2 regions of the Streptomyces sp. NPDC001493 genome follow, and region 2 is predicted to be linked to the other one. Evidence: riboswitches for the same ligand, from Rfam matches in the RefSeq annotation. Region 2 holds a riboswitch; the other holds the start of a gene.
What was found. Region 2 has a riboswitch for thiamine pyrophosphate ahead of thiO (glycine oxidase ThiO). Riboswitches for the same ligand answer to the same signal wherever they lie in the genome.
Positions count from the first base shown of each region.

Region 1: it holds a riboswitch for thiamine pyrophosphate, as region 2 does, so the genes downstream of both, ACWCWD_RS02330 (purine-cytosine permease family protein) here and thiO (glycine oxidase ThiO) in region 2, are expected to answer to the same signal.

Region 1 covers NZ_JBSFHV010000001.1:601,860-617,670, forward strand. Annotated here, with positions in the region: gene ACWCWD_RS02320 (hypothetical protein) at 1-125, shown strand, start outside; gene ACWCWD_RS02325 (glycoside hydrolase family 76 protein) at 278-1,471, opposite strand; TPP riboswitch at 1,711-1,803, shown strand; gene ACWCWD_RS02330 (purine-cytosine permease family protein) at 1,793-3,208, shown strand; gene ACWCWD_RS02335 (helix-turn-helix domain-containing protein) at 3,436-5,691, shown strand; gene ACWCWD_RS02340 (alpha/beta hydrolase) at 5,750-6,739, opposite strand; gene ACWCWD_RS02345 (AraC-like ligand-binding domain-containing protein) at 6,883-7,929, opposite strand; gene ACWCWD_RS02350 (hypothetical protein) at 8,611-8,745, shown strand; gene ACWCWD_RS02355 (glycoside hydrolase family 27 protein) at 8,818-10,491, shown strand; gene ACWCWD_RS02360 (RrF2 family transcriptional regulator) at 10,663-11,142, shown strand; gene ACWCWD_RS02365 (MFS transporter) at 11,249-12,469, shown strand; gene ACWCWD_RS02370 (GxGYxYP domain-containing protein) at 12,582-14,591, opposite strand; gene ACWCWD_RS02375 (phytoene desaturase family protein) at 14,821-15,811, opposite strand, start outside.
Region 2 covers NZ_JBSFHV010000046.1:22,507-38,317, forward strand. Annotated here, with positions in the region: gene ACWCWD_RS36050 (2-hydroxyacid dehydrogenase) at 1-261, shown strand, start outside; gene ACWCWD_RS36055 (anthranilate synthase family protein) at 319-2,214, opposite strand; gene ACWCWD_RS36060 (class II 3-deoxy-7-phosphoheptulonate synthase) at 2,490-3,836, shown strand; gene ACWCWD_RS36065 ((2Fe-2S)-binding protein) at 4,007-4,255, shown strand; gene bfr (bacterioferritin) at 4,321-4,800, opposite strand; gene ACWCWD_RS36075 (sulfite oxidase-like oxidoreductase) at 4,952-5,584, shown strand; gene ACWCWD_RS36080 (deoxyribonuclease IV) at 5,627-6,490, opposite strand; gene pknB (Stk1 family PASTA domain-containing Ser/Thr kinase) at 6,493-8,448, opposite strand; gene ACWCWD_RS36090 (thiazole synthase) at 8,557-9,351, opposite strand; gene thiS (sulfur carrier protein ThiS) at 9,354-9,596, opposite strand; gene thiO (glycine oxidase ThiO) at 9,593-10,852, opposite strand; TPP riboswitch at 10,850-10,961, opposite strand; gene ACWCWD_RS36105 (NAD(P)/FAD-dependent oxidoreductase) at 11,238-12,413, shown strand; gene ACWCWD_RS36110 (Rv2175c family DNA-binding protein) at 12,549-12,914, shown strand; gene thiE (thiamine phosphate synthase) at 12,994-13,638, shown strand; gene metF (methylenetetrahydrofolate reductase [NAD(P)H]) at 13,820-14,737, shown strand; gene ACWCWD_RS36125 (hypothetical protein) at 14,792-15,742, shown strand.

The DNA.
Region 1 (15,811 bases), on a different contig from region 2:
ATCTCTACCAGTTCGACACCACGGGGGACGGCGAGGTCGACGTCACCATGGTGGAGCGCGCTGAGACGGCCGGCCAGGACCGTGTCGTGGTCGAGGGCGACGGCGGTCACCCGGTGGAGGGCTGAGTACCCCTTCGCTGTCGCGCTTCGGGCCGAACCGGTTCGGCCTGCACGCGCGCTTCCTGCGGCTTCCCGGGACCAACGGACGACCGGGGGCCGCGCGCTCGCCGCCGCGTCCGGGTTTGTCGCCGCGTCCGGGTCGCCGGACGCGGCGAAGCTCAGTACAGCGTCCGCCAGGCGCCGCGCGGCCAGGCGAGTACCGCGAAGATCTGTACGGCGGCGGCCTGTTCGATGGCCTGGGTGGTCCCGTTCTCGGCGAATCGCATCAGGCCGGTGGCGCTGTCCCGCTGCTCGGACCAGATGTGGTCCGCGTAGTCGGCCATCGCCCGCAGGTAGACGGATCCGCCCGTCACCGACTCCAGCAGCAGCAGGTTCTTGAAGAAGATCGAGTTGAAGAAGACGGGCTGGCTCAGCAGCCTGGCCTCGGTCACGAAGTGCGTGTACGCGGCCTCGGCCGTACGCCGGGCCTGGTTCAGGTACCTCTCGTCACGGGTCGCCCCGTACAGCAGGACGCCGACGCCGACCGGGACGCCCTGGTTGTAGGACCAGACGGTCCGGTCGACCGAGCCGGTGAGGTCCAGGTTGTCCCAGTAGAGACCTTCCGGGGTCCGCAGGTGGGTGTTGGTCCAGTCGTAGAAGCGCCTGGACGACGCGAGATAGCGGGACTTGCCGGTGATCTGGTGCAGGCGCAGGCCGAGTTGGGCGCCGGGCATGTTCGAGACCGTGTTGCGGCAGTGGTTCCAGTCGGCCTGGGTCCAGAACACCCCGCCGGGGGCGGGGTGTTCGGAGTCGGTGTCCCAGCCCGACTCGACCAGCGCGAAGATCTCCTCCGCGCGGCGGAGCGCGGCGCGGTCCCCGGTCTGCAGATGGAGCTGGGACTTGGCCAGTCCCACCCACTCGTTGTCGTCGTAGAACATGTCCCCGCCGTCGCCGTGCGGCGCGACCGGGTACGAGTCGTAGCCGGCGAGGCCGGTGGTGCCGCCCGCTTCGTTCCAGTACAGCTCCTGCGCCCTGGCGCGGGTGGCCAGAGCCGGTGCGTGGCGGGGGTCCACGAAGGCCAGGTCGAGGGCGGCGACATGGACCTGGGACAGCGGCCATTCGTAGGAGTGCGGGCGGTCGTCGGCGGCGACCGGGTACTGCTCGCGCACGAGCCCGGTGCCGTCCGCCGTGTCGAAGTACTTCTCCAGAGCGCCGTAGGTGACGCGCGCACGGGAGAGGAAGGCGGAGCGGGAGGGGGATCGGACATCGGCCGGGTCCGGTGCCGCGGACGCGGCGGCAGCGGTCGCCGGTGCGGCGGCCAGGGCGGCCAGAGAGGCGCCGAGGACCTGACGGCGTGAGGGGGACCAGCGCATACGGAACTCTCCTGTTCGGGTGCGACGCAGGGTGCGGGGTGTCCGACAGTGCTCGACAACGTTGTCACCGGGGTGCGGGGACGTCAACGGCCAGGACGGAAAAGGGGCGGACGGAGATCGTTCCCGCCCCGCGCGCCCCCTCGCCCCCGGACTCCCGCGCCGGGATAGCACCTCGGGGCCGCGCTCCGCTCACCCCCGCTGACCTGCCCCGAGCCGCCGTCCGGCTATCCTGACCGCCGAAACCGGACACGGGGTGCCCCGCAGGGGCTGAGAACACACCCGTCGAACCTGAACCAGCTAGTACTGGCGGAGGGATGTCTCATGGCATTGCCGTATGCGCAGAACGACCGTACGAACCCGGAGCGGGAAGCTCCGTACTCGCCGACCGCCTTCGGCGGCCGTATGCCCACCGCCTCCGGTGATCTGCGGATCGAGACGCACGGGATAGCCCCCGTGCCCGAGGACCGTCGGTACGGCGGACCCGGCCGGCTGTTCACCGTCTGGTTCGCCCCCAACCTGACCATGACCGGTGTCTTCACCGGCACCGTCGGCGTCGCGCTGGGCCTGGACTTCACCACGGCGCTTTTCGCGGTCGTCCTCGGCACGTTCGTCGGGGCGGCGCCCACCGCATACCTCGGCACCTGGGGAAGCCGGACCGGAGTGGGGCAACTCCCGCTTGCGAGGCTGGCGTTCGGCCGTGCAGTCGTACTGCCTGGGGCCTTGCAGTGGCTCTCCTCGATCGCCTGGGACGCTCTGATCGGCCTGTTCGGCGGGGATGCGCTGGCCCAGTTGTGCGGCTGGCCGTTCTGGCTGGGCGTCCTGGTCATGATGGCCGCCCAGGGCGGGCTCGGCGTGCTGGGGTACGAGGCGATCCACCGGCTCCAGACCGTGATGACGTTCCTCCTGGCCGCCGCCTTCGCCGTGCTGGCCGTCAAACTGCTGGACGGTGTCCACCCCGCAGCCTCCGGTGCCGCGCACGGCGGCGACCGGGCGGGGGCCTTCGTCCTGACGTTCACGATCGCGCTGAGCCTGTCGCTGTCGTGGGCCCCGTACGCGAGCGACTTCAGCCGCTACCTGCCGACCGGTACCTCCCGGCCCCGCATGTTCTGGTGCACCCTGCTGGGCGTCGGCTTCTCCTTCGTGGCGGTCCAGACGCTCGGCCTGTGGGGCGCGTCCGTCTTCACCGATCAGACCGCGCGGGGCATCGACACCCTTCTGGGCGGGGGCGCGCTCGGGGCGTTCGGACTGCTCGCCGTGGCGCTTGCCGCACTGTGCAGCAACGCCATGAACGACTACAGCGGCTCCCTGGCGCTGCAGACGATCGGGGTGCGCCTGCCCCGCCCCGTCGCCGCGGCGCTCGCCGCGGCGCTCGGATTCCCGCTCGTGCTGTGGATGCACGCGGCCGACACCACCGCACGCTTCCAGAACGTGCTGCTCCTGGTCGGCTACTGGATCCCCGGCTTCGTCGCGATCGTGGCCGTCGACTGGATGGCGAGGAAGAAGGACCGCGGCGGCGCCCCGTTCGACCTCGCCGCCGAGAGCGCCCGGGACCGGCCGTGGTGGCCGGCGCTCGCCGCCTTCGTGGTCGCCTTCGCCGCGGCGGTGCCGTTCATGAGCACCGGCCTGTACGTCGGCCCGGTGGCGGAGGCCCTGCACGGAGCGGACCTCGCCTACGGTGTGGCGTTCCTCGCGGCCCTGGCGCTCTACGCCCCGCTGCGGCTGCGGCACCGCTCCTGACGGACCCCTCTCGGGGCAGCGTTCCGGGACCGGCCGGGTTCGGTGTCCAACGGTCCGAAGCCCATGGCCGGACGCGCCGCCCCATGATCCCGTGCCCTCCGCGCCTACGCCCGGCAGCGCCCGTTCATGCCCGCCCGCACCGGTCCGCAGGAGCGGACGGCCGCCGCACGAAACCATGGCGTGCACACGTCGTACCCTTGCCCCGGGCGGAGAACAGGGAGCGGGTCGTGTCGGAAACAGAGCTGTTCGGCGTGATGCTGCGTGGTCTGCGCCAGCAAAATCGTCTGACGATGGAGGAGTTGGCCGAGGCGTCGGGCGTCAGCGTCCGCGCGATCGGCGACATGGAGCGGGGTCGCAGCAGGGTCCCGCAGCGGCGCACGGTGGTGGCTCTGGCCGAAGGGCTGGGGCTGGACGGTGCGGAGCGGGAAACGTTGCTGGTCGCGGCGCGGGCTGCGCGGCCGACGCGTCCGGTGGTGGCGACGGGAACGCTGGTACCGCCGCGGTCCGTGGGAGACTTCACCGGGCGTGGCCCGGAACTGGTGCGGTTGAAGGAGGCCGCGGCGCGCGCGGGTGCCGGCGCGGGAGCGTCGGTCTCGGTCGTGTCGGGCCCGCCGGGGTGCGGGAAGACGACACTGGCGCTGAAGGCGGCGGCGGATCTGGCGGGGGAGTTCCCCGACGGGTGCTTCGTGGTCGACCTCCACGGGGTGGAGGGCCCGGTCGCCCCGGACGAGGCGTTGCTGAAGTTGCTGAGGGCCCTGGGGGTGACGGACCGGCAGCTGGCGCAGGAGAACGCTCAGGGGCGGGCAGGCCTGTTGCGGGCGCTGCTGGGCGAGCGGCGGTGCCTGGTGGTGCTGGACAACGCCCGCGACGAGGGCCAGGTCCGGCCCCTGCTGCCCGCCACCGGGCGGAGCCTGGTGCTGGTCACGAGCCGGCGGCCGCTGACCGGACTGGAGGACGTCGAACGGCTCGCGCTGTCGGAGATGACGCCGCCGGAGGCCGTCGAACTGCTGCGCCGGATCCTGGGCGAGGAGCGGGCCGACGCGGAAACCGGGGCCGTGGCGCGGGTGGCGGAGCTGTGCGGACATCTGCCGTTGGCCCTGCGGGTGGCGGGGAACTGGCTGACCGTCCGCTCGGGGTGGAGCGTCGACCACCTGGTCCGCCGCCTCGCCGACGAGGAACGCCGCCTGGGCGCGCTCGTCGCCGGAGACGTCCGGGTGGAGGCGGCGTTCGAACTGTCCTACCGGCAGCTGACCGAACAGGCCGCCCGGATGCTGCGGTTGCTGAGCCTGGTGCCGGGACCCGACATGACCGCCGCCTACGGTGCCGCGTTGACCGCGACCGGCATCTTCGAGGCCGAGGACGTGATGGAGGAACTGGTCGAGGCCGGCCTGCTCCAGGCCACCTTCGTCGGCCGCTACCAACTGCACGACCTCCTGACCCTGTTCGCCCGTGCCCGCCTCACCCGCGAGGAGAAGCCCGACGAGCGGGCGGTGGCCGAGGACGGGTTGCGTACCTGGCTGCTGGAGACAGCGGTCGTCGCCGGCCACTGGTACAAGCCCGAGCACGGGGCGCCGCCGTCCTCGTGGCGGGGCCTGGTCCCGCTGGAGAGCGCCGAGCAGGCCCGCGCCTGGCTCCAGAGCGAAGCCACCGCCTGGCTCGCCGCGTTGCGCAGTGCGGCGCAGCGCGGCGAACACACCCGGGTCGTGGAGACCGCCGACGCCATGGGGTGGTTCTGCGGCGTCTGGGTCTGGGGTCACTGGTCCGAGGTCTTCAGCCTGTCGAGCGAAGCCGCTGCCGTGATCGACGACCCGTACCTGCGGGCCGTCCACCTCAACTACCACGCCTGGGCCCTGGGCATCTCCGACAACAGGGACCGGGACGCCATCGCACGGGCCGACGAAGCCCTGGTGTTCGCCCGCCGGGCCCAGGACGCCGCCCAGCAGGCCTGGGCCCTGATGTACGCGGTGACTCCCCACCGGCGGTTCGGAGAGATCCAGGAGGCTTTCGACAAGGTGCGCGCCGCCGTCGACCTCTTCGAAGAAGCCGGCGACAACGACGGCTGGATCGGGGCCATCGGCGTGTACGGAGGCTGCTTGCGCGACCTCGGCCGCGCCGAGGAGGCAGTCGTCCAGCACGAGCGCGTCATCGCCTTCCTCGACGCACCCGACTGCCCGGTGAGCGGGCACGCCGCAGACACGTACCGTGCCATCGCGAGCAGCGCTCTCGGTCACGACTACGCCGCCCTGGGACGGTGGCGCGAGGCCGCGGACCTCTACCGCGCCACGGTGGCCCAGTCCACCCGCACCGGTCAGACCATCCTGGAGGGCATGACGCTGCTGGGTCTGGGGGAGGCATTGATCGAACTGGGAGAGTTCGAGGAAGCCCGCTCCTTCCTCCACCAGGTCGTCGCCCTGGGCGAGGTGGCCGACCCCGTGCACGTGCAGGCCGCGCAGAAGCACCTGGATTCGCTGCCTGCCGCGTGAGCCGATGCCGCCGCCGGTGAGGCTCCGGGCCGGTGCGACCGGCCCAGCGGCGCCGGAATCAGTCCCGGTGCCGGTGCAGGGCGACGTGCACGGTGTCGAGGGCCTGCACGAGCGCCGCGCGGGCGGCGTCCGTGTGGCGGAGAGCATCGAGCACCATGAAACCGTGGACCGTCCCGTGGTACCGCATGGAGACCACCGCGACTCCGGCCTCCCGGAGCCTGGCCGCGTAGGCTTCGCCCTCGTCGCGCAGCACGTCGGCCTCCCCGGTGATCACCAGGGCCGGGGGAAGTCCGGTCAGCTGCTCCGAGGTGGCCCGCAGAGGCGACGCGGTGGCCTCGCTCCGGTGCCGGGCGTCCGGGAGGTACTGGTCCCAGAACCAGCGCATGGTCTCGCGGCCGAGGAAATAGCCGGTGGCGAACCGCCGGTACGAGGGGGTGTCGAAGTCGGCGTCGGTGATGGGGCAGAGCAGCACCTGCTGCCGCAGCCGCACTCCGCCGCGCTCCTTGGCGAGCAGGGTCAGCGCGGCCACCAGATTGCCGCCCGCATTGTCACCCACCGCGGCCATACGGTTCCCGTCCAGACCGATCTCGCCACCGTGCTCGGTGATCCACCGTGCGACCGCGTAGCACTGTTCGACGGCGACCGGATATCGCGCCTCGGGGGCACGCTCGTACTCGACGAAGACCACGGCCGCGTCCGTCCCGAGGACGAACGCGCGCACCAGCCGCTCATGGGTGACGGCGTCGCCCAGCGCCCAGCCCAGCCCGTGGAGGAAGAGCACCACGGGGATGTCGCCGATGCTCCCGGCCGGCTTGACCACCTGTACCCGTACGTGGCCCGTCGGACCGCCCGGCAGGGCGAACCACTCCGAGCAGGTGTCCTGTTCGCCGGGAGTCTGTCCCCCGTCCTGCAGACGGGCGAGGTCCTGCCGGGCCGCCTCCAGGGCGGGGGCGTGCGCGGACGGCGGGCACGCGTACCGCTCCACGAACGCCCGGGTGGAGCGGTCGAGGACCGGCTTCCGGAAGGGCGGAGGGACAGGGCCGGTCACACGGTCTCCTACCAAGAGGGTCCAGAAAAGGGAGGGGCGGCTGACGCACCGGATGCAGCCGTGAAACGTGGGGGGAGAGCAGCGGTGCGACGACTGCCCGGGTACCGCGGGGTCGCGGCCCAGTGGCACCAAGCCGGGGACCTTCACCCCCCGGACGGTGAGAGGCCCGCCAGTTTCCGATCGGCCGGCGCGAACGGAGGGACCGGAGAGTCCGCCGGAGGGCGTCCGACGTCACCCTGCGCGGTGCGCAGGCTGCGCCACTCCCGGGGAGAGACGCCGTAGGCGGCGCGGAAGGCCCGGCTGAAGTGGGAGGGACTGACGAAACCCCACCGCTGGGCCACGGCGGAGACGGTGAGGGCCGTCCCGCCGCGACGGGACAGCTCCCGGTGGCACTCCTCCAGACGGCGCTTCAGGACGAGCCGCCCGACCGTGGTCCCCTCGCCCTCGAACAGCCGATGGATGTACCGGACTGAGAAGTGGTGCGCCCGGGCGATGCTCTCCGGCGACAGGTCCGGGTCACCCAGGTTCTTGTTGATGTACGCACGGACGCGCCGCCGCAGGTCGCTGCGGGCCGATTCCGCACCGGCGGCGTCCGGGGGGACCGCCTCGGCGATCAAAGTGGCGAACATCTCGACGAGGTAACCGGCAAGCCGGTCCGCGACGGCCGGCGGACAGACGTCCGCCGAGGAGGCCAGTGTGGACAGGAAGGGCCGCAGGAACGCGCCGAAGCCGTCCTCGGTGCCGATGGCTCGGCCCGTGACCTGCCTGATGTCGCTGTCCGGCAGGCCCAGTACGCTTCGGGGCAACTGGAAGATGTGGGTGGCGAACCGCTCCGGATAGGCGAAGGAGTACGGCCGGCTCCGGTCGCACACAACCAGGTCTCCCTCACCCACCTCGGCCCGCCGGCCGTCCTGTACGAGTGTGGCGGTCCCCGATATCTGGAGACTGACGGACATGAGCGCCTCGGACGAGCGGGCGATGAGCGCAGGAGTGCGCCGGACATCCGCCGCGTCGGCCTCCATGGTGGAGACCTGGAGACACGCGAGGCGGCGCGTGGTCATCCGGGCGTCGAAGGGCCCGTCACCGCGCGGGGTGACGGTCATCGGCACCAGGGTCCTGTTCACCGCGGCGTTCCAGTAGGCGACCTTGTCCCCGTCCGGTACGGAGGCGGTCGTCAAAACCAGGCTCAAGTTGCTTCTCTTTTCGGGGAAGTGGCGCAGGGACGTCGACGGATGACCGCGTTTCCGAAAGGCGCGGCGCCCGGCGATCGGCGGGTCCGGCGCATCGTCGGCGGGCAGAGGCTTCGCCGGAGCGCGACCGGCTCCGCTCCGTCGAGGGCCGGTTCCTGCCCGCACGGAAGAGCCAACCAGCGGGCCCATCGGGTCTCCAGGCAGAACCACAGGCAGAACTTGTGGCGGGACGAACACCTTTCGTGCGGTACCGAAACGGTGCTGGGCGCCGGTGAGGGCGGCACTTGTCCGACAGCGCACGGCACTTGTCCGACAGTGCACTGCTTCTGCTTGACAGGGCATGGCCAGGCAAGTCGTGCCGGAACCCGCTCCACGAGCTGTGACGACCGGAGCCGGGAGAAGGAACGCGTTCTCCGAAACCCCGTGGATCCGAGGCCGGGCTGCCCCTGCCCGATCGGCGCTGACGCAGATGGCGGGCAGCCCTGGTATCCGTGCTCCTTCCGCGCGCCGCCGCGTCCTCGGCAAGGAGTCCCATGCGTCATCACGCAGACGGAGCACGTCCCGTCCCGGGAGTCGTCGTACGGGCCGACGACCTCCTCACTCGCGACGGAACGGCGGCGTTTCTGAAGCCGGACAGCCGGGTCACTCCACTGACGGCAGATCGCCGACGCGGACATTCCGGTGGGCCTCGCGGCCGCGGTGAGCGGCAAGACGCTGTTCACCGTGAGCCGGGCCGGCCGGGCCATCGGCGGACGGATACGGATCGTGCTCGTCGCGGACCACATCTCCGAGCTGTCTATTGACATGTGCATGTAACAGCGATGTGATGTGGGCGATTCCGTTTGTCCTTGTTGAGTTGTGCGTCAATTACCCCCTCAGGAGCCGCACATGTCCGGTGAACGACACAGTTTCAGACACCGCTTAGCCGCCTCGGCCGCCTCCTTCACGCTCGCCCTCGGAGGTCTGACCGGGGCCGCCGTGGTGACCTCGGGAGTCACGGCCGGCGCGCAACTCGCCGCCGTAGCCGCCGCTCCGGAGGCGGCGGCGCTGGAGAACGGCCTGGCCCGCACCCCGCAGATGGGCTTCAACAACTGGAACACCACGGGCTGCGGAGCGCAGTTCGACGAGGCGATGGTCAAGGGTGTCGCCGACGCCTTCGTCTCCACAGGCCTCAAGGCCGCCGGCTACACCTACGTCAACCTCGACGACTGCTGGGCGCTGCCCTCGCGGGACGCGGCCGGCAACCTGGTCCCCGACCCGGTGCGCTTCCCGAACGGCATCAAGGCCGTCGCGGACTACGTGCACTCCAAAGGGCTGAAGTTCGGCCTCTACTCCAGCGCCGGCACCAAGACCTGTGCGAACAACGGATTCCCCGGCGGCCTCGGCCACGAGCGGCAGGACGCCGACCTGTGGGCCTCCTGGGGCGTGGACTACCTCAAGTACGACAACTGCAACAACACCGGCGTCGACGCGCAGACCCGGTACAAGGCGATGGGTGACGCGCTGAAGGCCACCGGCCGCCCGATCCTCTACAGCATCTGCGAGTGGGGATCCAACCAGCCCTGGAACTGGGCGCCGTCCCTCGGCAACTCCTGGCGCACCACCGGTGACATCAACGACTCGTGGTCCTCCATGATCGGGATCGCCCACGAGAACCAGCCACTGGCGCAGTACGCCAAGCCCGGCGCCTGGAACGACCCGGACATGCTGGAGGTCGGCAACGGCGGGATGACCGACACCGAGTACCGCACCCACTTCAGCCTCTGGGCGCAGATGGCGGCGCCCCTGCTCATCGGCACCGACGTCCGCACCGCGAACCCGGCGTCGCTCTCCATCCTCAAGAACACCGACGTCATCGCCGTCGACCAGGACCCCCTGGGCAAGCAGGGCGCCGTCGTCTCCTCCTCCGGCGGGCTCGTCGTGATGTCCAAGCAGTTGGCCAACGGCGACCGTGCGGTCACCCTCACCAACGAGAACGGTTCCGCCGCCACCGTCAGCACCACCGCGGCCGCCGCGGGTCTGCCTGCCGGGTCCTCCTACCGGCTCGCCAACCTGTGGTCCAAGGCGGTCTCCTCGACGAGCGGCACGATCAGCGCGGCGGTGCCCGCCCACGGCACGGTGATGTACCGGGTCTCCGTCGGCGCCGGCAGCAGCACCGGTACGACTCATCCACTGATCGGCGCCTCCTCCCAGCGCTGCCTCGACGTGGAAGCCGGAGGGACGGAGCCCGGAACCAGGATCGAGATCTGGGACTGCCACGGGGGAGGCAACCAGGCCGTGACGCTCACCGCGGCCGGTGAGTTGCGCCTCTACGGCGGATCGGCGTGCGTCGACGCCGACGACAACCAGACCGCACCGGGCACCGCGGTGCAGCTCTGGACCTGCAACGGCGGAGCCAACCAGCAATGGACGCTCAACCCCGACGGGACCGTCACCGGCACCCAGTCGGGCCTCTGCCTCGACGTCACGGGCGGCGACAAACCCGCGGGGAACCTCAACGGGACCGCGCTGGAACTGTGGGACTGCAACGGTGGCGCCAACCAGAAGTGGAGCCTGGGCTGACACCACCCCGGGCCCGGACCCGGTGACCGACCCGGCGTGTGCGCATCCGGCGCGCATGCCGGGCCGGCCCAGCCTTCCGGTGAGTTGCTGAACCTGCCCCCGGCGCACCGCATATGACGTGTTTCCCGAGACTCCTCGCCACCGGAAACCTGGACATGTAATGTCCTGGTCATGCGGATGAGCGCGGGAGTCGAGTGGGGGCTGCACTGCTGCCTGACGTTGGCATGGCTCGGGGACGCCGAGGCGGTGTCGACGGCGAGGCTCGCGGTCTGGTTCGATCTGCCACCGGCCTATCTCAACAAGCAGTTGCAGGCACTGAAGCGGGCAGGCATCCTCACCTCCACCCCGGGACCCCGGGGCGGGTTCCGGCTGGCCCGGCGGCCCGAGCGGATCACGCTCATGGACGTCGTCGCCGCCGTCGACGGTCCGGACGACCTTTTCCAGTGCACCGAGATCCGGCAGCGCGGAGCGGGAGCGGAGACCCCGGTGCGGGAGTTCCAGCAGCCGTGCGGCATCGCCGGCGCGATGCTCCGGGCCGAGCTGGCCTGGCGCCGTGAGCTCGCCGCGCAGACGCTGGCGGACATGATGGCCGCCGCGCCGCCCTCCGCCGCCGAACGCGCCCGACGCCACTACGACCGCATCGGCGGCTGACGCGAAGATCGGGCGGCCGGCGCGAGTGACGGTCGTCCGACGCCGGCATCGGGCGGCCGACCGCGCGGCAGGCTGTGGAACGAACACACACGTGAGGGGAATCTGGATGTCCAGTGTCTCGATTTTATCCGGTCGCCGATCCGCCGACGGCCGAACATCGGCGGGAGGGAGCGGACTGTCGTCCACCCTGGTACTGGCCCTGGGCACCCTCGCCGTCGGCACGGACGCCTTCGTCGTCGCCGGGTTCCTGCCCTCGATGGCCGACGAGCTGCATGTGTCGTCGACCGCAGCCGGACAGTCCGTCACCGTGTTCGCGGCGGCCTACGCCGTCCTCTCGCCCGTCCTCGCCACGGCGACCGCCCGACTGCCCCGCCGGGCCCTGCTGGTCGCCGCGCTGATCACGCTCGGCCTGGCCAACGTGGGGTCGGCGCTGGCACCGAATCTGGCCGTACTGCTCGTCAGCCGGACCGTCGCCGCAGCCGGCGCGGCGGCCTACACGCCGACCGCCGGGGCGGTGAGCGCCGCGCTCGTACGACCCGAACTCCGGGCCCGGGCCATGGCCGTGGTCATCGGAGGCCTGACCGCCGCGACCGCGCTGGGAGTACCGCTGGGCAACCTGGCCGGACACTGGCTGGGCTGGCGGACCGCCCTGTCCGTCGTAGCCGGGCTGTGCCTGCTCTTCGCCCTCGGTGTGCGCCTCATCATGCCGCCTCTGCCGGGCAACGTACGCGTGCCGCTGCGCACCCGGCTCACCGTGCTGCGCCGGCCCGCCGTCCTCGCCGTACTGCCGCTCACCGTGCTCGGCATGGGCGCCGCCTACACCGCCTACGCCTACAGCGTTCCGGTCCTGCGGGCGGTGCGGGTGCCCGACAGCACGGACCTGTGGATGCTCTTCCTGTACGGACTGGGCGCCGTCCTCGGCAACCTGGCGTCCGGGTACGCCACCGACCGCTGGGGCGCCGTCCGGGTCCTGACCACTGGATACATCGGCATGGTGCTCGCCCTCGGCCTGCTCACCTGGGTCGCCGCCACGCACGTCACGCTGGTCCTCCTGGTCGGAGTACTCGTCCTGCTCTGGGGGGCGAGCAGCTGGTGCCAGACCCCCGCCCAACAGCACCGGCTCATCGAAGTCGCCCCGCAGGAAGCGCCGTTGGTGGTCTCCCTCAACTCCTCCGGGATCTACCTCGGCATCGGCCTCGGCACCGTGCTCGGCGGAATCACGCTCCCGCACGGGGCGACCCTCGTGTACGGCCTGGGGACGGTGCTGGCGATCGCCGCCCTGCTGTTCCTGCGGATCACCGCACGCACGGCGGCCCGCACCGGCTGAACCACCGCGGTTTCCACGGGGGCCCTGCCATCACCGCACGGTGACGGCAGAGCCCCCGTAACCGCCGGGCGCGCAGCCCCGCATCAGTGCCGGGAGCCGCGCTCCGCCCGCTTCATCGGCCCGCCCGGTCCATCAGGTCGAAGAAGGTGTCGCCGCGCACCACTTCGAACGGCGGGCCGAGCAGCGCGACGAGTTCGGCGGCATCACTCGGCGTCCAGCTCCACGCATTGATCGCGCCCGCGACGAACAGGGGAGCGGTACCGTCCCAGCCCTCGATGTGCTTCAGCAGCCCGTCCCGGTACTCCGCGGCCTTCCCCTGCGGGAAGAAGTTGCCGATCACCGGTAGGCCGGCCGGCCGGGTCTGCAGGTCCCCGGTCTCCCAGGACTGGACGACGCCGCGCAGCGGGGTGTTCCGCCGGTAGGAGCCGGCTATCCGCTCGTCGAACGGCATCCAGCCGTCGTCCGTCGTGCTGCGCTGGTTGTACGCGTACACCAGGTCCATACCGGTCCGCCGCAGGAATCGCCCGGTGAGTTCGGTGTAGGCGTCCAGGGCGTCGGCGGGCCAGGAGCCCGGATAGGTGTAACCGGCGCCGGAGGGACCGGAGATGAGCAGGTCGTTGGCGGTGGCGGTGTTCTGGTAGTACGCCAGCAGGGCGGGGCCGATGTCCGCGAGCAGTGGGCTGACCGTCCAGTTGAGCGGCACGCTGCCCCGCGCGGGGTCGTCCCAGATCGTGCGCATGTGGCGCTGGCAGTACTGGACGTTGTCACCCTCGCCGAAGGTGAGGGTGAGGTAGACGCGGTTGGCGAGCTTGGCCTTCGGCCTCGTACGGACCTTGTCCGAGATCTTCGCGGACACTCCGGCGTGCACGGTGCCGTTCATGAAGAAGTCCGCGGGCACCACCTCGATGCCGTGCTGGGAAGCCCGGTCGACTCCGCCCCACTCGCCCGCCACGTCGTTCGAGAACCAGCCGGCGTACGGGGTGGTGGGCTCGACCCGGCTGAAGACCTCGTCGAGGAGTGCGCCCGTCTCGCCCGACGGAGGCAGCCAGACGACCATGGCCCTGCTCGCGACGGCGTAGTCCCGGAAGTACGGGAACGGTTCGACCCGGGTGGGCGAGGTGGCGGTCGCGGACACCAGGTACTGGTTCCACACGTCGGCCTCGACCAGGAGCTGCCGGGTGCCGGGCGGCGGAGTGAAGTGGTAGATGAAGTAACCGCCGCCGTCGGAGAACCGGTTGGCGTCCCCGCCCATGGAGGAGTTGGAGCCGTCGAAGAGGAACGGCGCCTCGGCCTCCGTACCGGGCGCGAAGGAGGCGATCACCTGGCCGTCCGCCTTCACCACGACCGAACCGACCGAAGCGCCCCATCCGTCGTCGCCGAACGAGTCCTGGAAGCGCAGGTAGACGCCGTCCCCGCCGGAGAGTTCCGCACTCACGTCGAAGGTGCGGACCTGCCGGTTCGACGAATCACGGACGCGCTCGGCCTCCCGTGCGATCTCGCGCCAGTTCACCTGAGCGGTCTGCACCGTCCGGGTCGGCGGCAGCCCGGCCAGCAGCGTGTGGGTGCAGCGCGGGAAGAGATGCTCCAACTGCCATCGGTACGTGGCGAGTACGTCGTCCGCGTCGAAACGGCCGCGCAGATCGGCCACGGTCTTCAGACCGTACGCACGGGCCTGTTCGGCGGTGGCGGCGACAGCGTTCTCCAGGCCGGCCAGGGTGGTCGCCACGTTCACGGAGTCCGGTACGCCGGGGTCGTGCAGGACCGCGCCGCGTATCTCGCCCCGGTAGCGGGCGACCAGATCCAGCGCGCGGTCGTGGCGGGTGACCCGGGCGCCGGTGCCCGGGAGCCAGCGGGAGTCGACCCCACTGCTGTCGAAGTTGAAATAGAGGCGCGGACTACGGCGGTTGACCACACCCTGAAGGGTCGTCAGAAGCAGCTGGTCGTTTCCGTCGAGGGAGCCGACGTCGGCGACATCGAGCCGGGCGGGGCGGCCGAACGACGGCAACAGCCGCGCCGTGGCACGGTTTTCCGCCGCGCCGGCCCGAGGGGAGAAGAAGATCCCGGGACCGCCGGCCGCGAGAGCTGCTCCGCCCGCCTGCAGAAGAGTTCTTCGGGACACCATCGGCGATCACTGCTCCTTGGGGGAGGGGGCGACTGTGGTGTGACATCGTTGTCAGTTTGCGTGACATCGTTGTCAAACAATCGGTGAAGGTAGTGCCGGGGCGGGGAGTTGTCCATGGTGCGCGCAAGTAACCACCCCTGGAGTAACCCCATTTGATCCAGTTCACGGCAAAGCTGACCTGGGGTGCGAGGTGGGCGCGGCCGAACGGCGGTGGGCGGGCGCCGTGACGTTACGGTGCCCGGCGGCCGACTTCGCCCGTCCGGCCGCGGTGGGCAAGCAGACGCTGTGCGACGGACAGTGCGGCGCCGCCGCCGCGCCCCGAACGGAGCGCGGCCCGGGCCGCGTTGGCCCCGGGGGCGCCGTGCACCCCGCCGCCCGGATGGGCGGACGCGGAGGCCAGGTACAGCCGTTTCACCGGCGTCTCGGGGCGGCCCGTGCCCGGCACCGGCCGGAACACCAACTGCTGGTGCATCGAGGCCGTTCCGCCATTGATCGCGCCGTTGCGGAGATTGCCGTCCGCCGCTTCGAGCGCGCCCGGCGACAGAACCCGACGGGCGCGGACGCGGTCGCGGAACCCGGGGGCATACCGCTCCACCTGCCGCTCCACCCGGTCAGCCATCAACTCCCGCTCTCCGGGCGCCCATTCGCCCGTGAGTCCGTCCGTCCCGGCGTCAGCCTTCACCCGGTGCGGCACGTGCGTGTAGGCCCACGCCGACTCCGTTCCCAGCGGCGAACGAGTCGCGTCCGCGGTGGTCATCTGCCCACAGAGGAGGAACGGGCGGTCGGGAATCAGACCCCGGGCGATCTGCGCCGCCCACCGGGTCAGCTCATCCACGCCCTCCGCCAGATGCACCGTGCCGGTCCCGGCGGCGGCCGGTGCGCTCCACGGAACCGGTCCGTCCAGCGCCCAGTCCACCTTGAACGTGGCGAAGTCCCACTCGAACCGCCGCATGTCGTCGAGGATCCGCGCCGGCAGGTGTTCCGCCGGAACCAGCGATGTGTACAGGCTGGGCGCCGACACGTCCGCGAGCACCGCCCGCCGGGCGGGAACGCCCTCCCCGGAGGCCGTACGGACGCCCACGGCGCGACCCTGCCGCACGACCACCTCGGTGACCCGCTGCCCGCACCGCAGGATGCCGCCGCGCGACCGCAGCCGTCGCACCAGCGCCTCGGTCAGGGCCCCGGCGCCTCCGACCGGTACGGGAAAGCCGTAGGCCTGC
Region 2 (15,811 bases):
GGCCACTTCCTCGGCGTCGGCCTCGACGTGTACGAGGAGGAGGCGGGGCTCTTCTTCCTGGACAAGTCGCTGGAGGGCATCGACGACGACACCCTCGCCCGTCTGCTGACCTTCCCGAACGTCCTGGTCACCTCCCACCAGGCGTACTACACCGAGGACGCGGTCGGCCAGATCATCGACGCCACCGCCGCCAACGTCGACGACTACCTCTCGGGACGCCGCGGCGACAACGTCCTGGTGCCGGCGGCCCCGGAGAAGTGAGCGCGGCGCGGGAGCCGGTGCCCGTCGTTCCCGCCGACGGGCACCGGCTCCGCGTGTTCAGCCGCGAACCGGCAGCCCCGCCAGCAGCTCGGTGACGATCGCCGAACCCCGCAGCGTCAGCACCGACTCCGGGTGGAACTGCACCGAGGCGAACCCGTCGCCGCGCAGCGCGTACAGCTCACCGGTGGCCCCGTCCCGGCTCACCTCGATGCCGTGCGCGCCCAGCTCGGCGGTGGCGGCGTCGTCGCACCGCGCCGCGAAGCTGTTGTAGAACCCCACCGTCTCCGGCCGGCCGAACAGCTCGATCCGCGTCTGCGCCCCCTGATGCGGTACCGCCTTGCGCACCACCTCCAGGCCCAGCTCCGCCGCGATCAGCTCGTGGCCCAGGCACACGCCCAGCAGCCCGTCCCGGTGATCGCGCACCAGCTCCGCCGCGACCGAGCGCAGCAGCACCATCTTGGCGTCGGTGGGATCGCCCGGGTTGCCCGGCCCGGGGCCCAGCACCACCGGCCCCCGGTGCGCCCGGACGGTCTCCCGCAACTCCGGGGCGTCGAACCGGAGGACCGACACGTCGAGGCCCGAGGCGCGCAGCAGATGCGCCAGCATCGAGGTGAAGGTGTCCTCGCCGTCCACCACCAGAGCGTGGCCCGACATCGCCCGGGCCGGCTCCTGCATCCGCAGCCAGAACGGCGCCAGCCCGCCCCGCCGGTCGTCCAGCGCCGACTGCACCCGGGGATCGGCGGCCAGCTGCGGCCCGGTCCGCTCCTGCGGCCGCCGCCCCGGCCGCACCCCGAGAGCCGCCAGCACCCCCGCCGCCTTGGCGTGGGTCTCGGCGACCTCGCCGTCCGGGTCCGAGTGGCGTACGAGGGTGGCGCCCACCGCCACCGCGAGCCCGCCGTCGGCCGTGATGTCGGCCGTACGGATCAGGATCGGCGAGTCGAGGGTCTGGGCGCCGTTCGCGTCCCGGCGCAGCAGCGCCAGCGCGCCGCTGTAGTAGCCGCGCCCGGTGGGCTCGTACCGCCGGATCACGCGGCACGCGTTCTGCACGGGGGAGCCGGTGACGGTCGCCGCGAACATGGTCTCCTTCAGCACCTCCCGCACGTCCAGCGTCGACTTCCCGCGCAGCTCGTACTCGGTGTGGGCGAGGTGGGCCATCTCCTTCAGCCGGGGCCCGACCACCACCCCGCCCATGTCGCCGACCGTGCACATCATCTTGAGTTCCTCGTCGACCACCATGGAGAGCTCCTCGGTCTCCTTGCGGTCGGCGAGGAAGTCCAGCAGGCTCTCGACGGTCGGGCCCTGCTCCGGGTAGCGGTACGTCCCGCTGATCGGGTTCATCACCACCGTGCCGCCGGACATCCGGACGTGGACCTCCGGGCTGGCGCCGACCAGGGTGCGCCCCCGGGGGCCGCCGGTGTGCACCACGAACGTCCAGTACGCGCCGCGCTCGCCCTCCAGCAGTCTGCGGAAGAGCGCCAGCGCGTCCGCCCGGCCGTAGCCGGGGATCTCGCCCCGGAACGTGCGCCGGATCACGAAGTTCGCACCCTCGCCCTGCCCGATCTCGTCCTCGATCACCCGCCGGACGATCCCCGCGTACTCCTCGTCCGGCACGTCGAACGCGCCGCCCGTCACCCGTACCTCGTGCGGGGGCAGCGCCGCCAGCACCTCGTCGAGCGGCAGCTCGTACGACTCGTCGGCGACCAGCACCGCGAGCGGCGTCCCGTCGTCGGTCACCTCGAAGTCCCGCTCGGCGATCTGCCGGTAGGGCACCAGGGCCAGCGAGGGCAGCTCGCCCACCGGCAGTTCGGCGAGGTGCGCCACCTCCCGGACCTCGCCGGTCAGCACCTCGACGGTGTCGTGGTCGCGGCCGGGCGTGCGGCGGCGCAGCAGGGCGAAGGGCGGGGCGTCGTCACGGAGGAGACGGTGGACGAGAGAGGCGGCGCGGTGCGGCATGAGCGTTCCTTCCAAGGGGATTTCCAAGGGGTTTCCCAGGGGGAGGAACCGCTCCGCGAACGCAGAAAAGGCCGCCCCTCGGGGCGGCCTTCGCGAAATGTTCAGCGCGAACTGTCAGCGGGCCGCCGTCGAGCGGGCCACCACCAGTTCCGGGTCGTGTGCGTGAACATGCGCCGATACTAGCGTCACAGCGCACGATCATGCGAGCAATCGTCTCAACTGTTGAGCGACCGGCTGGACGCAGCCCGTGACCCCGTACGCTGGTGCCCGTGACCGTGAACGCCAATACCTCCGTCGCCGGTGGCAACACCTGGCGAGACCTTCCCGCGGCGCAGCAGCCTGAGTACCCCGACTCCGAGGCGCTGCGCGATGTACTCGCGGACCTCGCGTCGTATCCGCCGCTCGTCTTCGCGGGCGAGTGCGACCAGCTGCGCACCCGCATGGGAGCCGTCGCCAAGGGCGAGGCGTTCCTGCTGCAGGGCGGCGACTGTGCCGAGGCCTTCGACGCCGTGTCCGCCGACCACATCCGGGCGAAGCTGAAGACGCTGCTCCAGATGAGCGCCGTCCTGACCTACGCGGCGGCCGTCCCGGTCGTCAAGGTGGGCCGCATCGCCGGGCAGTACTCCAAGCCGCGCTCCAAGCCGACCGAGACCCGCGACGGCGTGACCCTGCCGACGTACCGCGGCGACTCCGTCAACGGCTTCGCCTTCACCGAGGCCGCCCGCATCCCGGACCCCGAGCGCCTGAAGCAGATGTACCACGCGTCCGCTTCGACGCTGAACCTCGTCCGCGCCTTCACCACCGGCGGCTACGCCGACCTGCGCCAGGTGCACGCGTGGAACCAGGACTTCGTGCGGTCGTCCCCCTCGGGGCAGCGCTACGAGGCGCTGGCCCGCGAGATCGACAACGCGATGAACTTCATGAAGGCCTGCGGCACCGACCCGGCCGAGTTCAAGGCGGTTGAGTTCTACGCCTCGCACGAGGCGCTGCTGCTGGACTACGAGACGGCGCTGACCCGCACCGACTCGCGCACCGGCGAGCTGTACGACACCTCCGGGCACATGGTCTGGATCGGTGAGCGCACCCGCCAGATGGACGGCGCGCACATCGAGTTCGCGTCGAAGATCCGCAACCCGATCGGCATCAAGCTCGGTCCGACGACCACCGTCGACGAGGCGCTCAGCTACATCGACCGCCTGGACCCCGAGCGCGAGCCCGGCCGGCTGACCTTCGTCGTCCGCATGGGCGCCGGCAAGGTCCGCGACAAGCTCCCCGAGCTGGTCGAGAAGGTCACCGCCTCCGGCGCGGTCGTCGCCTGGGTCACCGACCCGATGCACGGCAACACCTTCGAGGCCGCCTCCGGCCACAAGACGCGCCGCTTCGACGACGTCCTGGACGAGGTCAAGGGCTTCTTCGAGGTGCACAAGGGCCTGGGCACCCACCCGGGCGGCATCCACGTCGAGCTCACCGGCGAGGACGTCACCGAGTGCGTCGGCGGCGGCCACGAGATCCTCGTGGACGACCTGCACCAGCGCTACGAGACCGCCTGCGACCCGCGGCTCAACCGCAGCCAGTCGCTCGACCTGGCCTTCCTCGTCGCGGAGATGTACCGCGACCAGTAGGCCGCAAGGCCCGGGAACGGGCCCGCGTCAACGCGCCCGTGGGGCACGGATCCATGTGATCCGTGCCCCACGGGCGTTCCGGGGCTTTTGCCCACCCGGTCCAATGGGTAAGGTTAGGTTTGCCTCACCGCATTGGAGGGGTGCTCGCACACTCCCGGGAGGTGAACCGCATGTACGTCTGCTCCTGCTTCGGCGTCACCGAACAGCAGGTGAAGCGCCATGCGGAGGCCGGGGCCTGCACCCCCCGCCAGATCGCCTCCGTCTGCAAGGCCGGCACCGACTGTGGTGGCTGCGTCCGCCGCATCCAGGCGCTGCTGGGCCGGGGCGAGTGCCCGCGCCGCGAGCTGCTGGAGCGCCGCTCCGACCCGTCGGCCGCGTCGGTGAGTCCTCCGGCCGCCGCGTTCCCCGAAGCCGCCTGACCGGAGCCGCCCGACCCGGAGCCGCCCGACCCGGAGCCGTAGGCTCTCGGCCGTCGGCCGGTGTGTCAGCCCTCCGGCTGCTCGATCTGCTGGGCGATGTAGAGCGGCTCGCCGAGCTTCTCCACCAGCTCCAGCTGGGTGTCCAGGTAGTCGATGTGGTGCTCCTCGTCCTCCAGGATCGACTCGAAGATGTTGGCCGAGGTGATGTCGCCCTTGGCCCGCATGACCTCGATCCCGCGCTTGAGGCGGTCGATCGCCTCCACCTCCACCTGGCGGTCGGCCTGGAACATCTCCGTCACCGTCTGGCCGACACGCACGTGGAAGAGGCGCTGGTAGTTCGGGAGGCCGTCGAGGAAGAGGATCCGGTCGGTCAGGATCTCCGCGTGCTTCATCTCGTCGAACGACTCGGCCCGGGTGTACTTGGCGAGCTTCGTCCAGCCGAAGTTGTCCTGCATCTTCGCGTGCAGGAAGTACTGGTTGATGGCAGTCAGTTCGGCCGTCAGCTGCTCGTTCAGGAACTCGATGACCTCGGGGTCGCCCTGCATCGCAGAGGCTCCTTCCAACCGGTGTACCGGACAGTTGGGCGCATCCTCGCACCGCACCACCCGGCCGTCCAGTAAGTACATGCTTAGTAGGTATTGCCCGTTATTCCCCGCCTGGTCACCACCACCCTTGCCTGTCTGTCACCATGGAGGCATGGGTCAGCCGGAGAGCGAGGAAAACCGCGTATCGGGACAGTCCGAGCTTCCGCCGGGCCAGCGTCTGCAACGCGGGTGGCCGGTGACCCACTACGGGCCCGTGCCCAAGTTCCGCCCCGAACGCTGGGAATTCCGGGTCTTCGGAGCGACCGCCGACGGCGAGAAGCGCTGCTGGAACCACGAGGAGTTCTCGGAACTCCCGTTCTCCTCGGTCGTCGCCGACCTCCACTGCGTGACCAAGTTCTCCATGCTGGGGTCCGAGTGGGGCGGAGTGCCCGCCTCCGTCATTCTCGGTCTCGCGCCGCCCGCCGACGACGTCACCCATGTGATGGTGTGGGCCGAATACGGCTTCTCCTCGAACCTCCGGCTCGCCGACTTCGCCTCGGACCGCACCCTCTTCGCCACCCACAAGGACGGCGACCTGCTCACCGCCGAGCACGGCTTCCCGCTGCGCCTGGTCGTCCCGCACCTGTACGCCTGGAAGGGCCCGAAGTGGGTCCGCGGCATCGAGTACATGACGGCCGACCGCCGCGGTTTCTGGGAGGAGCGCGGCTACCACAACATCGGCGACCCGTGGAGCGAGCAGCGCTACTCCTACCAGGAGAAGCCCGGGGACGGCCCGGAGCTCTGAGCCCGCCCGGCCCGGCCCGTGCCGCGCCCCAGCAGGCCCAGGTCAGGCACCCACGGAGTCCCGCAGCTCCTTCAGCCGCGCCACGTCCGCCGCATGCCCCTCTTTCCCGCCCGGCGTCTCGATGACCAGCGGCACCCCGGCCGTCGCCGGGTGCGCGAACAGCTCCCGGAACGGCTCCGCGCCGATGTGGCCCGAGCCGATGTTCTCGTGCCGGTCCTTGTGGGCGCCGACCACGTCCTTGGAGTCGTTGGCGTGGATCAGCTTCAGCCGCCCCTCACCGACCGTCTCCACCAGCAGGTCCAGGGTCTGCCGCATCCCGGACGGACCGGCCAGGTCGTGGCCCGCCGCGTAGATGTGACAGGTGTCCAGGCAGACGCCCAGCTTGGGATGGGAGTCCAGCGCCTCGAAGTACGGGCCGAAGTCCCAGGTCCGCGAGCAGAGCGAGGACCCCTGGCCGGCGGTCGACTCCAGCAGGAGATCGGGATCGTCCTCGTGGGTCAGCTCGTCCAGCAGCGGGAGCATGTGGTCACGCACCTGCGCCAGCGCCTCCTCGCGCGGCCGCCCGCCCGTCGCCGAACCGGTGTGGACGACGACGCCCAGCGCACCGATCTCGCGCGCCCGGCGCAGTGAGTGCCGCAGGGACTCCACGGACTTCTCCACGGTCGCCTCGGTGTGCGAGCCGAAGTTGATCAGGTACGGGGCGTGCACGTACACCGGCATGTCCCGGGCCTCGCACTCCTTGCGGAACAGCTCGTCCTGATCGGGTTTTCCCGCCGGAGTGGCCCAGCCGCGCGGGTTCGCGACGAAGACCTGGACGGTCTCGGCCGCCAGCTCGTCGGCGTAGCCGAGGCCGGTCTTCACCAGCCCGCCGGCCACCGGGACGTGTCCGCCCACCGGGTTGCGCATGTTCACAGTCCCTTGGTTCTGATGGTGATGGTCGATCCCTCGGCCGCCCGGCCGCCTCCGTCGACGGACTGGCTCCCGACCGTGTCGCTGAAGGAGAGGAACGGCCGGTCGACCTTGACCTCGAACCCGGCCTCCTCCAGGAGGTCCCGCGCCTCGTCGACGTCCTTGCCGGTGACGTCCGGCACCTCGATCATCCGGGGCCCCTTGGAGACGGTCAGCTGCACGGTGTCCCCCTCGGCCGCCTCGGCGCCGGGGGCCGGGGTCTGCTCGGCGACATCGCCGGCCACCTCGGGAGAGTTGACCCGGCCGGGCTTCGCCTCGGCCTTCAGCCCCTCCTCCTCCAGGGCGGCGGTCGCGTCCTCGACGGAGAGCCCGGAGACGTCCGGCACGTCGACCGGGGCGCCCTTGCTCACGACCAGTGCCACAGCGGAGTCGGGGTGGCGCCCGGTGCCCGCCTCGGGGTCCGTACGGACCACCTCGCCGCGCCCGACGTCCTCGCTGAACTCCCGGGTCACCATGCCGGGGGCCAGACCGGCCTCCTTCAGGGACCGGCGCGCGTCGGCCAGCGAGACGCCCGCCACGTCGGGGACCTCCACGATCTCCGGCCCGCGCGAGACGACCAGCTTCACCGACTCGTTGCCCCGGACCCGGTCGCCGGGTGCGGGGTCGCTGCTGATCACCGAGCCCCGGTCGACCGTGTCGCTGTACGCCCGGTCGACGGACTTCACGTCGAGCCCGGCGTCCGTGAGCCGCTTCTCCGCGGTCTCCTGGGGCTGGTTGAGGAGCGAGGGGACCTGGGTGAACTGGCCCGAGTTGATGTACCAGACACCACCCCCGGCCAGCAGCACCACCAGCAGCGCCGTGATCGCGGCGTAGACCCCGCGGCGCGGCCGGCCCCCGGCCCCGCCCGCCCGCGCCGTCCGCCGGGGCCGGCCGGGCGCGACCGACGCGGTGGCGGTGGCGGGCATCTCCAGCCGGCTCGTCCGGTGCGTGGTCCCCCGGTCCTCGGCCACGGCGCGCGGCAGCACGCTCGTACGGTCCTCGGCACCGGAGACACCCGAGCCGGGGCCGGCCGGGGCGTGCGCCTGCGGCGGTACGGCGTCCAGCTCCGCGTCGCTCAGCAGGGCCCGGGCCTCCAGGGTCTCGGAGAGCAGCACCACCGCGTCCTGGGCGCGGGCCCGGGCGTCGCGCGCGGTGGCCCCCGCGACCAGCGCGTCCAGCGCCGGGGAGAGCCCGGGGACGGCGGCGGAGGGCGGCGGCACGTCCTGGTTGAGGTGCTGGTAGATGATCTGGGCGGCGTTCTCGCCGGTGTGCGGCTTGGCGCCGGTCAGCATCTCGTACAGCACGACACCGCAGGCGTACACGTCGGAGCGGGTGTCCGCGGTACCGTGCTCGATCTGCTCCGGGGCGAGGTAGGAGACCGTGCCCAGCAGGGAACCGGTGGTGTCGGTGGCGGTGCCGACCGCGCGGACCAGCCCGAAGTCGGCGACCTTCACCCAGCCGTCGTCCCCTATCAGGACGTTCTCCGGCTTCATGTCGCGGTGCACGAACCCCGCCCGGTGCGCCGCGCCCAGCGCCGCCAGCACCGGCTCCAGGATGTCGAGCGCGGCGCGCGGCTGGAGCGCACCCCGGTCCCGCAGCACCTCGCGGAGGGTGCACCCCGCGACGTACTCCATGGCGAGGTAGACGTACGCGCCCTCGGCGCCCTGGTCGAAGACGGACACCACGTTGGGGTGCGCGAGACGCGCCACCGACTTCGCCTCGCGGATGAAGCGCTCGACGAACGAGGCGTCGGCCGCGAGCGCGGGGTGCATCACCTTGAGGGCGAGCACCCGGTCGAGCCGGATGTCCACGGCCCGGTAGACCGTGGCCATCCCGCCCACGGCGATGCGCGCGTCGACGCGGTAGCGGCCGTCGAGCAGCCGTCCGAGCAGCGGGTCCTGGAGGGTCGTGTCCACCCGACGAGTCTACGAGCCGCCGCGGACACCCCGGGCTCCCCGGAGCGGGCCCGGGGCCGTATCGCAGCCGAGCCGTGACAACACGGCCGCCCGGGGCGGCCCCCCCGGTCAGAACGCCGGGCGCTCCGGGTCCAGCACCGCCCGGCCCTCCACCGGGGAGGACGCCTCGGCGAAGTGCCGGCGGGGGATGCGGCCCGCCCGGCGGGCGAGACGGCCGCCGTCCACCGCGTGCCGCATCGCCGACGCCATCAGCTCCGGCTCCTGCGCCCGGGTCACCGCCGAGGCGAGCATCACCGCCGCGCACCCCAGCTCCATCGCCAGCGCCGCGTCCGAGGCGGTGCCCGCACCCGCGTCCAGGATCACCGGGACCCCGGCCCGCTCCACGATCAGCTCGAAGTTGTGCGGGTTGCGGATACCGAGGCCGGAGCCGATGGGGGAGCCGAGCGGCATGACCGCCGCGCAGCCCACGTCCTCCAGCTTCCGCGCGAGGACCGGGTCGTCGTTGGTGTAGGGCAGCACGGTGAACCCGTCGTCGACGAGGATCTCCGCCGCGTCCAGCAGCTCGACGGGGTCCGGCAGCAGGGTCCGCTCGTCGGCCACCACCTCCAGCTTCACCCAGTCGGTGCCGAGTGCCTCCCGGGCCAGCCGGGCGGTCAGCACCGCCTCGCCCGCGGTGAAGCAGCCCGCGGTGTTGGGCAGCACCTGGATGGAGAGGCGTTCCAGGACGGAGAGGACCGAACCCTGCACGGTCGGGTCGAGCCTGCGCATCGCGACGGTGGTCAGCTCGGTGCCGGAGGCGACGAGCGCCCGCTCCAGCACGTCCAGGCTCGGGGCACCGCCGGTGCCCATGATCAGCCGGGACGAGAACGTGCGCCCGCCCAGCGGGAAGAGGTCGTCGGACATGGTCAGCCTCCCTGCACCGCGGTGAGGACCTCGATCCGGTCGCCCCCGGCGAGGGCGGTGGAGTCCCAGGCCGAGCGCGGCACCACGCTCTCGTTGACGGCGGCGGCGACCCCGGAGGCCGCCCGGCTGAGGGTCGCCACCAGGGCGCCCAGGGTGGTGCCGGCGCGGACCTCGCGCGGGTCACCGTTGACGGAGACGCTCACGGTGGCGGCCGGGTCGGCCGCGTCCACTGTTCGATCGGTCATGCGTACTGCTCCTCGCGCGCGGGGACGACTGGGGTGGTGAAGCGGCCCGGCGCGAACGGGCGGGCCACCTCCGGCAGCTCGCCGGTGGTCAGCGCGTGCGCCATGGCGTCGCCGGTGACAGGGGTGAGCAGCACCCCGTTGCGGCCGTGGCCGGTGGCGACGAGCAGCCCCGGCAGCGCGGTCGGGCCGAGCACCGGCGCGTTGTCGGGGGTGGCGGGACGCAGCCCGGCCAGGGTCTCGGTGAGCGGCAGCTCGGTGATGCCCGGCACCAGCTCGTGGGCGTCGCGCAGCAGCTCGTACACCCCGCCCGCCGTCACCGTGGTGTCCCAGCCCATCTCCTCGCTCGTCGCGCCGACGACCAGCTCGCCGTTCTCGCGCGGTACGAGGTACAGGTCCTGGCCCCGCACCACCGCGCGCACGGTCCGGCTGAGGAAGGGGGCGTACGCGCGCGGCACGGTCAGCCGCAGCACCTGGCCCTTCACCGGACGCACCGGCGGGGCGACGCCCTCCGGCAGGCCGGGGAGCCGGCCGCTGAGGGTTCCGGCGGCCAGCACCACCTGGCCGGCCGAGACCGCCGTACCGTCCGCGAGCAGCGCACCTGCTGCCCGGCCGCGCGCGGTCTCCAGACGCTCGCAGGGGCTGCGGTGGAAGACCACCCCGGCCCGCTCGCAGGCCGTCAGCAGTGCGGCCGCCAGCCGGCGCGGGTCGACCTGGTGGTCGCCGTCCACCCGCAGCCCGCCCCGTACGCCCGGCGCCAGCATCGGCTCCAGCCGGCGGCACTCGCGCCCCGACAGCCACTGCGAATCCAGGCCGGACCGCTCCTGGAGGGCGTGCAGCTCGCGCAGGTGCGCCCGGTCGTCGGAGTCCAGCGCCACCGCGAGGGTGCCGCAGGCGCGGAAGCCGGTCTCCCGGCCGCTCGCCGCCTCCAGCTCCGCCACGAACTCCGGGTAGCGGGCGGCGGAGGCGAGGTTGAGCCCGAGCAGCATCTGCTCGCCATAGTGGAGTTCGGTGACGGCGGCCAGCATCCCGGCCGCCACCCGGGCGGCCCCGCCGCCCGGTTCCGGATCGGCGACGGCCGTCCGCAGCCCCGCCCGCGCCGCCCGCCAGGCGGTCACCAGGCCGATGATGCCGCCCCCGACGACGAGCACGTCGTACGAGGGGCCCCGGCGGTCAGTGCCGCTCGTGCCCCCGCCCGCGGTGCCGCCGCCCGCCGTGCTGCCGCCCGCGGCGGCAGACGGTTCCTGTGAAGCATGCATGGGTGTCCAGCCCCTCCCTTCGCCGGCATGACCCGGATCAGGTTCGTACGGTCGGAGGCCGCCAGCCTCCCTCTCAGCCCGGTGCGTCCGGGCTCCCGCGAGTGTCTTTCCGCAGCCACCCTAAACCCCGCCGTCCGCGCGGTACGAAGGAGCCGCCGGGGCGGCCCGCGCACCCCGAGGACTGAGGGTGCGTCAGGTGCTCAGGGGGTGTCCGGTTGATCAAGGTCGGAAGGGGCGCGGCGGTCGGAGCGGTGCATCGCAAGGCGCCGTTCCGGGCGTCGCGACCCCGGCCATGATCCGTCGGACACCCCCCTAGGGTGGGAGTGTGAGCGAACAGAGCGGGCAGCGGGCGCCGGAGCACGGCGTCGTCATCGTCGGAGCGGGCATGGCGGGGGTGCAGACCGCCGTCGCCCTGCGGGACGAGGGGTACACCGGGCCCGTCACCCTGATCGGCGCGGAGCCGCACCAGCCCTACGACCGGCCGCCGCTCTCCAAGGCCGTGCTCCTCGGCACCGCCGAGCACTCCGCCTTCGGCATCGACTTCGAGGCGCTCGACGTCGATCTGCGCCTCGGGCTCTCCGTCACCGGCCTGCGCCCCGCCGACCGGGAGGTGGACACCCCGGACGGCCCGGTGCCCTACGACGTCCTGGTCGTCGCCACCGGCGCCGAACCCCTGACGCTGCCCGGCGCCGCCGGGGTCCCCGGCACCCACCTGCTGCGCACCCTGGACGACGCGGCCCGGCTGCGGCCCGTCCTCGCCGAGCGTCACGACGTCGTCGTGGTCGGCGCGGGCTGGATCGGCGCCGAGTTCGCCACCGCCGCCCGCGCCGCCGGCTGCACGGTCACTGTCGTGGAGGCCGCCGGCCGCCCGCTCGCCGGGGTGCTGCCCGCCGAGGTCACCGCCCCCATGGCCGACTGGTACGCGCACGGCGGTGCCACCCTCCTCACCGGCGCCCGGGTCGACCGCGTCGAACCCGGCGCCGTGGTCCTCGCCGACGGCCGCAGGCTCCCGGCCGGCGCGGTGGTCGTCGGCATCGGCGCCCGCCCCGCCACCGGCTGGCTCACCGGCTCCGGCATCGCGCTCGGCCCCGACGGATCGGTCACCGCCGACGCCTCGCTGCGCACCTCGGCGCCCGGGGTGTACGCCGTGGGGGACTGCGCCTCGTACCCCTCCGCCCGTTACGGCGCACGCCTCCTGGTGCACCACTGGGACAACGCGCTCCAGGGCCCGCGCACGGTCGCGGCGGGCATCACGGGAGCCGGGGGGGCCGGCACCCCGGAGCCGTACGACCCGGTGCCGTACTTCTGGTCCGAGCAGTTCGGCCGGTTCGTCCAGTACGCCGGGCACCACGCGGACGCCGACACCCTGCTGTGGCGCGGCGACCCCGCCGACGAGGAGTGGACCGTGCTCTGGCTGCGCGACGGCGCGCTGGTCGCCCTGCTGGCGGTCGGCCGTCCGCGCGATCTCACCCAGGGCCGCAAGCTCGTCGCCTCCGGCCGGGCCGTCGACCCCGAACGGGCCGCCGACCCCGCCGTACCCCTGAAGTCCGCCGTCCGCTGAGCCCCGGGGCGCCGCCCGCGCGCGCCCTCACGACCCCGTCCGACCCCCGTGCGACCTGCGCGGACGCAGTCCTGACGTGGTCCGTACGGTCGGCCCGGCTTCCGGCTGTCGGTCCCAGATGGCACGCTTGTCCTCGTGACCGAGATTGACGCAAAGATCGATGCTCTCGTCCCTGCCTGGCTCCACCTCCCCGACATCGCGGAACTCCTCGATGTCGAGGTGACGCGCGTGCGGCAGCTGGTCAAGGAAGGCCAGCTGATCGCGGTGCGCCGCGGTGAGAACCGGACGCTCCAGGTGCCTGCCGCCTTCATCGACGGCGACAAGGTGGTCAAGGGCCTCGCGGGGACCCTGACGCTCCTGAGGGACGACGGCTATTCCGACGAAGAGATGCTGGACTGGCTCTTCACCCCCGACCCGACCCTGCCGGGAACCCCCGCGCAGGCGCTGAGCGAGAATCGCGGGACGGAGGTGAAGCGCCGCGCCCAGGCGCTCGCCGTCTGACCGAGACGACCGCACACGTGGTCGCGGGCCGTGCACTCCACGGCCCGCGCCCGCGGTGACCCACGGGGGGAACTCCTTCATGTCCACGCCGCGCCACCTGCTCGCCGACGCCCGTCTCTATCTGTGCACGGACGCCCGCAGGCGGCAGGGCGACCTCCCCGCGTTCCTCGACGCCGTGCTCTCCTCCGGCGTGGACATCGTCCAGCTGCGGGACAAGGGCATGGAGGCCGCCGAGGAACTGGAACACCTCCAGGTGTTCGCGGAGGCCTGCGCGCGCCACGGCAAGCTCCTCGCCGTCAACGACCGCGCGGACGTCGCCCACGCCATCGGCGCGGACGTCCTCCACCTCGGCCAGGGCGACCTGCCGGTCCCCGCCGCCCGCGCGATCATCGGCGCGACCCCGCTGATCGGCCGCTCCACGCACGCCGAGTCCGAGGTGGACGCGGCCGCCGCACAGCCCGGCGTCGACTACTTCTGCACCGGCCCCTGCTGGCCCACCCCGACCAAGCCCGGCCGCCACGCCCCCGGCCTCGACCTGGTGCGGTACGCCGCTTCCCTGGACACCCCCCGCCCGTGGTTCGCCATCGGCGGCATCGACGCGGGCAATCTCGACGAGGTGCTGGACGCCGGTGCCCGGCGCGTCGTGGTGGTCCGCGCGATCACCGAGGCCGACGACCCGGCCGCGGCCGCGGCCGGCCTGGCGAAGCGCGTCCGCGAGCGCTGACCGCCAGCCCGTCGTCACCCGCCCGTCGTCACCCGTGCGGCGGACCCGCGTCGCGGACCCACGCCGGGGCCGGAGCGCCGGGCGGGCGCGCACTGTCCGAGGCGTGGACGGTATTCACCGCAATACGGACATATGTCCCGCTCTGGTTGGGGGACGGCCGCACCCTGGTTAACCTCGCGGTATGGCCCTTGGCACCTCCTCCACCCGGACGGACCGCGCACGCACCGTGCGTGAGCTGCTCGCGTCCGGCAAGACGTCGTACTCCTTCGAGTTCTGGGCACCCAAGACCGAGAAGGGCGAGCGGAACCTCTGGAACGCGCTGCGCCGGGTCGAGGCCGTGGGCCCCAGCTTCGTCTCCGTGACGTACGGAGCCGGAGGTTCCACCCGGGCGGGCACGGTCCGCGCGACGCAGCAGATCGCGGCCGACAGCACGCTCACCCCCGTCGCGCACCTCACCGCGGTCAACCACTCCGTCGCGGAACTGCGCAACATGATCGGCCAGTACGCCGACGCCGGGATCAGGAACATCCTCGCCGTGCGCGGAGACCCGCCGGGCGACCCGATGGGCGAGTGGGTCGAGCACCCGGAGGGCGTGCGGTACGCCGCCGACCTGGTGCGGCTCATCAAGGAATCCGGCGATTTCTGCGTCGGCGTCGCCGCCTTTCCCGAAATGCACCCCAGGTCGACCGACTGGGAAACGGACACCCGCCACTTCGTGGACAAATGCCGGGCCGGTGCCGATTACGCCATCACGCAGATGTTCTTCGAACCCGGGGACTATCTCCGGATGCGTGACCGTGTGGTCGCCGCGGGTTGCGACACACCCATCATTCCGGAGGTCATGCCGGTCACCAGCGTCAAGCAGCTCGAACGTTTTCCCCAGCTGAGCAACGCGGCCGTGCCCCGGGTCCTCGAAGAACGCATCCACGCCGTCAAGGACGATCCGGCCGCTGTACGCTCCATTGGCATCGAGTTCGCAACGGAGTTCTGCGCGAAGCTGCTGTCCGAAGGTGTGCCCGGACTGCACTTCATCACGCTCAACAACTCGACGGCAACGCTCGAAATCTACGAGAATCTCGGACTGCACAAGCAGTCGTGACCGGCCGTACCCGCCCCCGATCCGGCGGCGGCGGCCGTAGAAGGTGGGGCGGGCGTGGGCTGGACGGTCCTCTACATCGCTTTCGGCGTGGTGGCGTTGTGGCTGCTGGGTGAGGTGCTGCTGCAGTACAAGGCACGGCTGCGCTGGAGGCTCCTCGCCTTCTCCGGATTCCTCTGCGTGGTGCTCGGCGTCCTGATCCCGTCCGTGCTGGTCATCGTCGTGGGCGCGATCGCGTTCGCGGTGGGCCAGACCTACGTGACGCTCTCCTTCCGGCGGGGCTTCTCCACCGGGTGGGCCATAGGGGGCAGCCCCGGGGCCAGCCGCCGTCGCCGCGGCGAGCGGCGCCCCGCCAAGGAGGAGCCCGTCCTGGAGGTCTCCGACCTGGAGTACGAGGAACCGGCCGCGCCCGCCCAGGACCAGCAGGCCGCCGTGTACGAGCCGGAACCCATGCCGGAGGAGACCGGCCAGTACGGCGTGTACAGCCCGAGCACGAGCCCGTACGCGCAGCCGGGCGGCGACCAGGGGTACCAGGAGCAGTACCAGCAGGAGCCCCAACCGGCCGGCGCCCAGCCCCAGTTCGCCGCCCACGACCCGTACAGCGGCTACGGCGAGCCCGCACAGAACCCCTCGTACGACAGCGGGTACGCCTACGGCACCGACCAGCACAGCTATGCGGCGTACTCCGACCCGTACATCGGTACCGGCGGCACGGCCGCCCCGTCGTACGCGTCCTACGACGCCTACGGCAACAGCACCGGCTACGACCCCGGGCCGAGCGGGTACGACGGCTATCCGAACCAGCAGCAGTACACCGAGCCGTACGCCGCCCAGCCGTACGCCGCCGACACCCCGCCGGGGGGTGTCTGGGTGCCGCAGCAGCGCGAGGGCGAGCAGTACCCGCAGGGCACGCCCGCCCCGTACGGCAGCGGCTACCCGGCCGGTGACGACGGATACGGCAACGGCAACGGCTACGACCCCGGCCAGAACGAGCAGTACCGCTACTGACACGACCGGCTCCGCGAAGCTCATCCCCTCGGGCTATTACGGAAACCTCCGCGAGGTTCTCGACGTCGT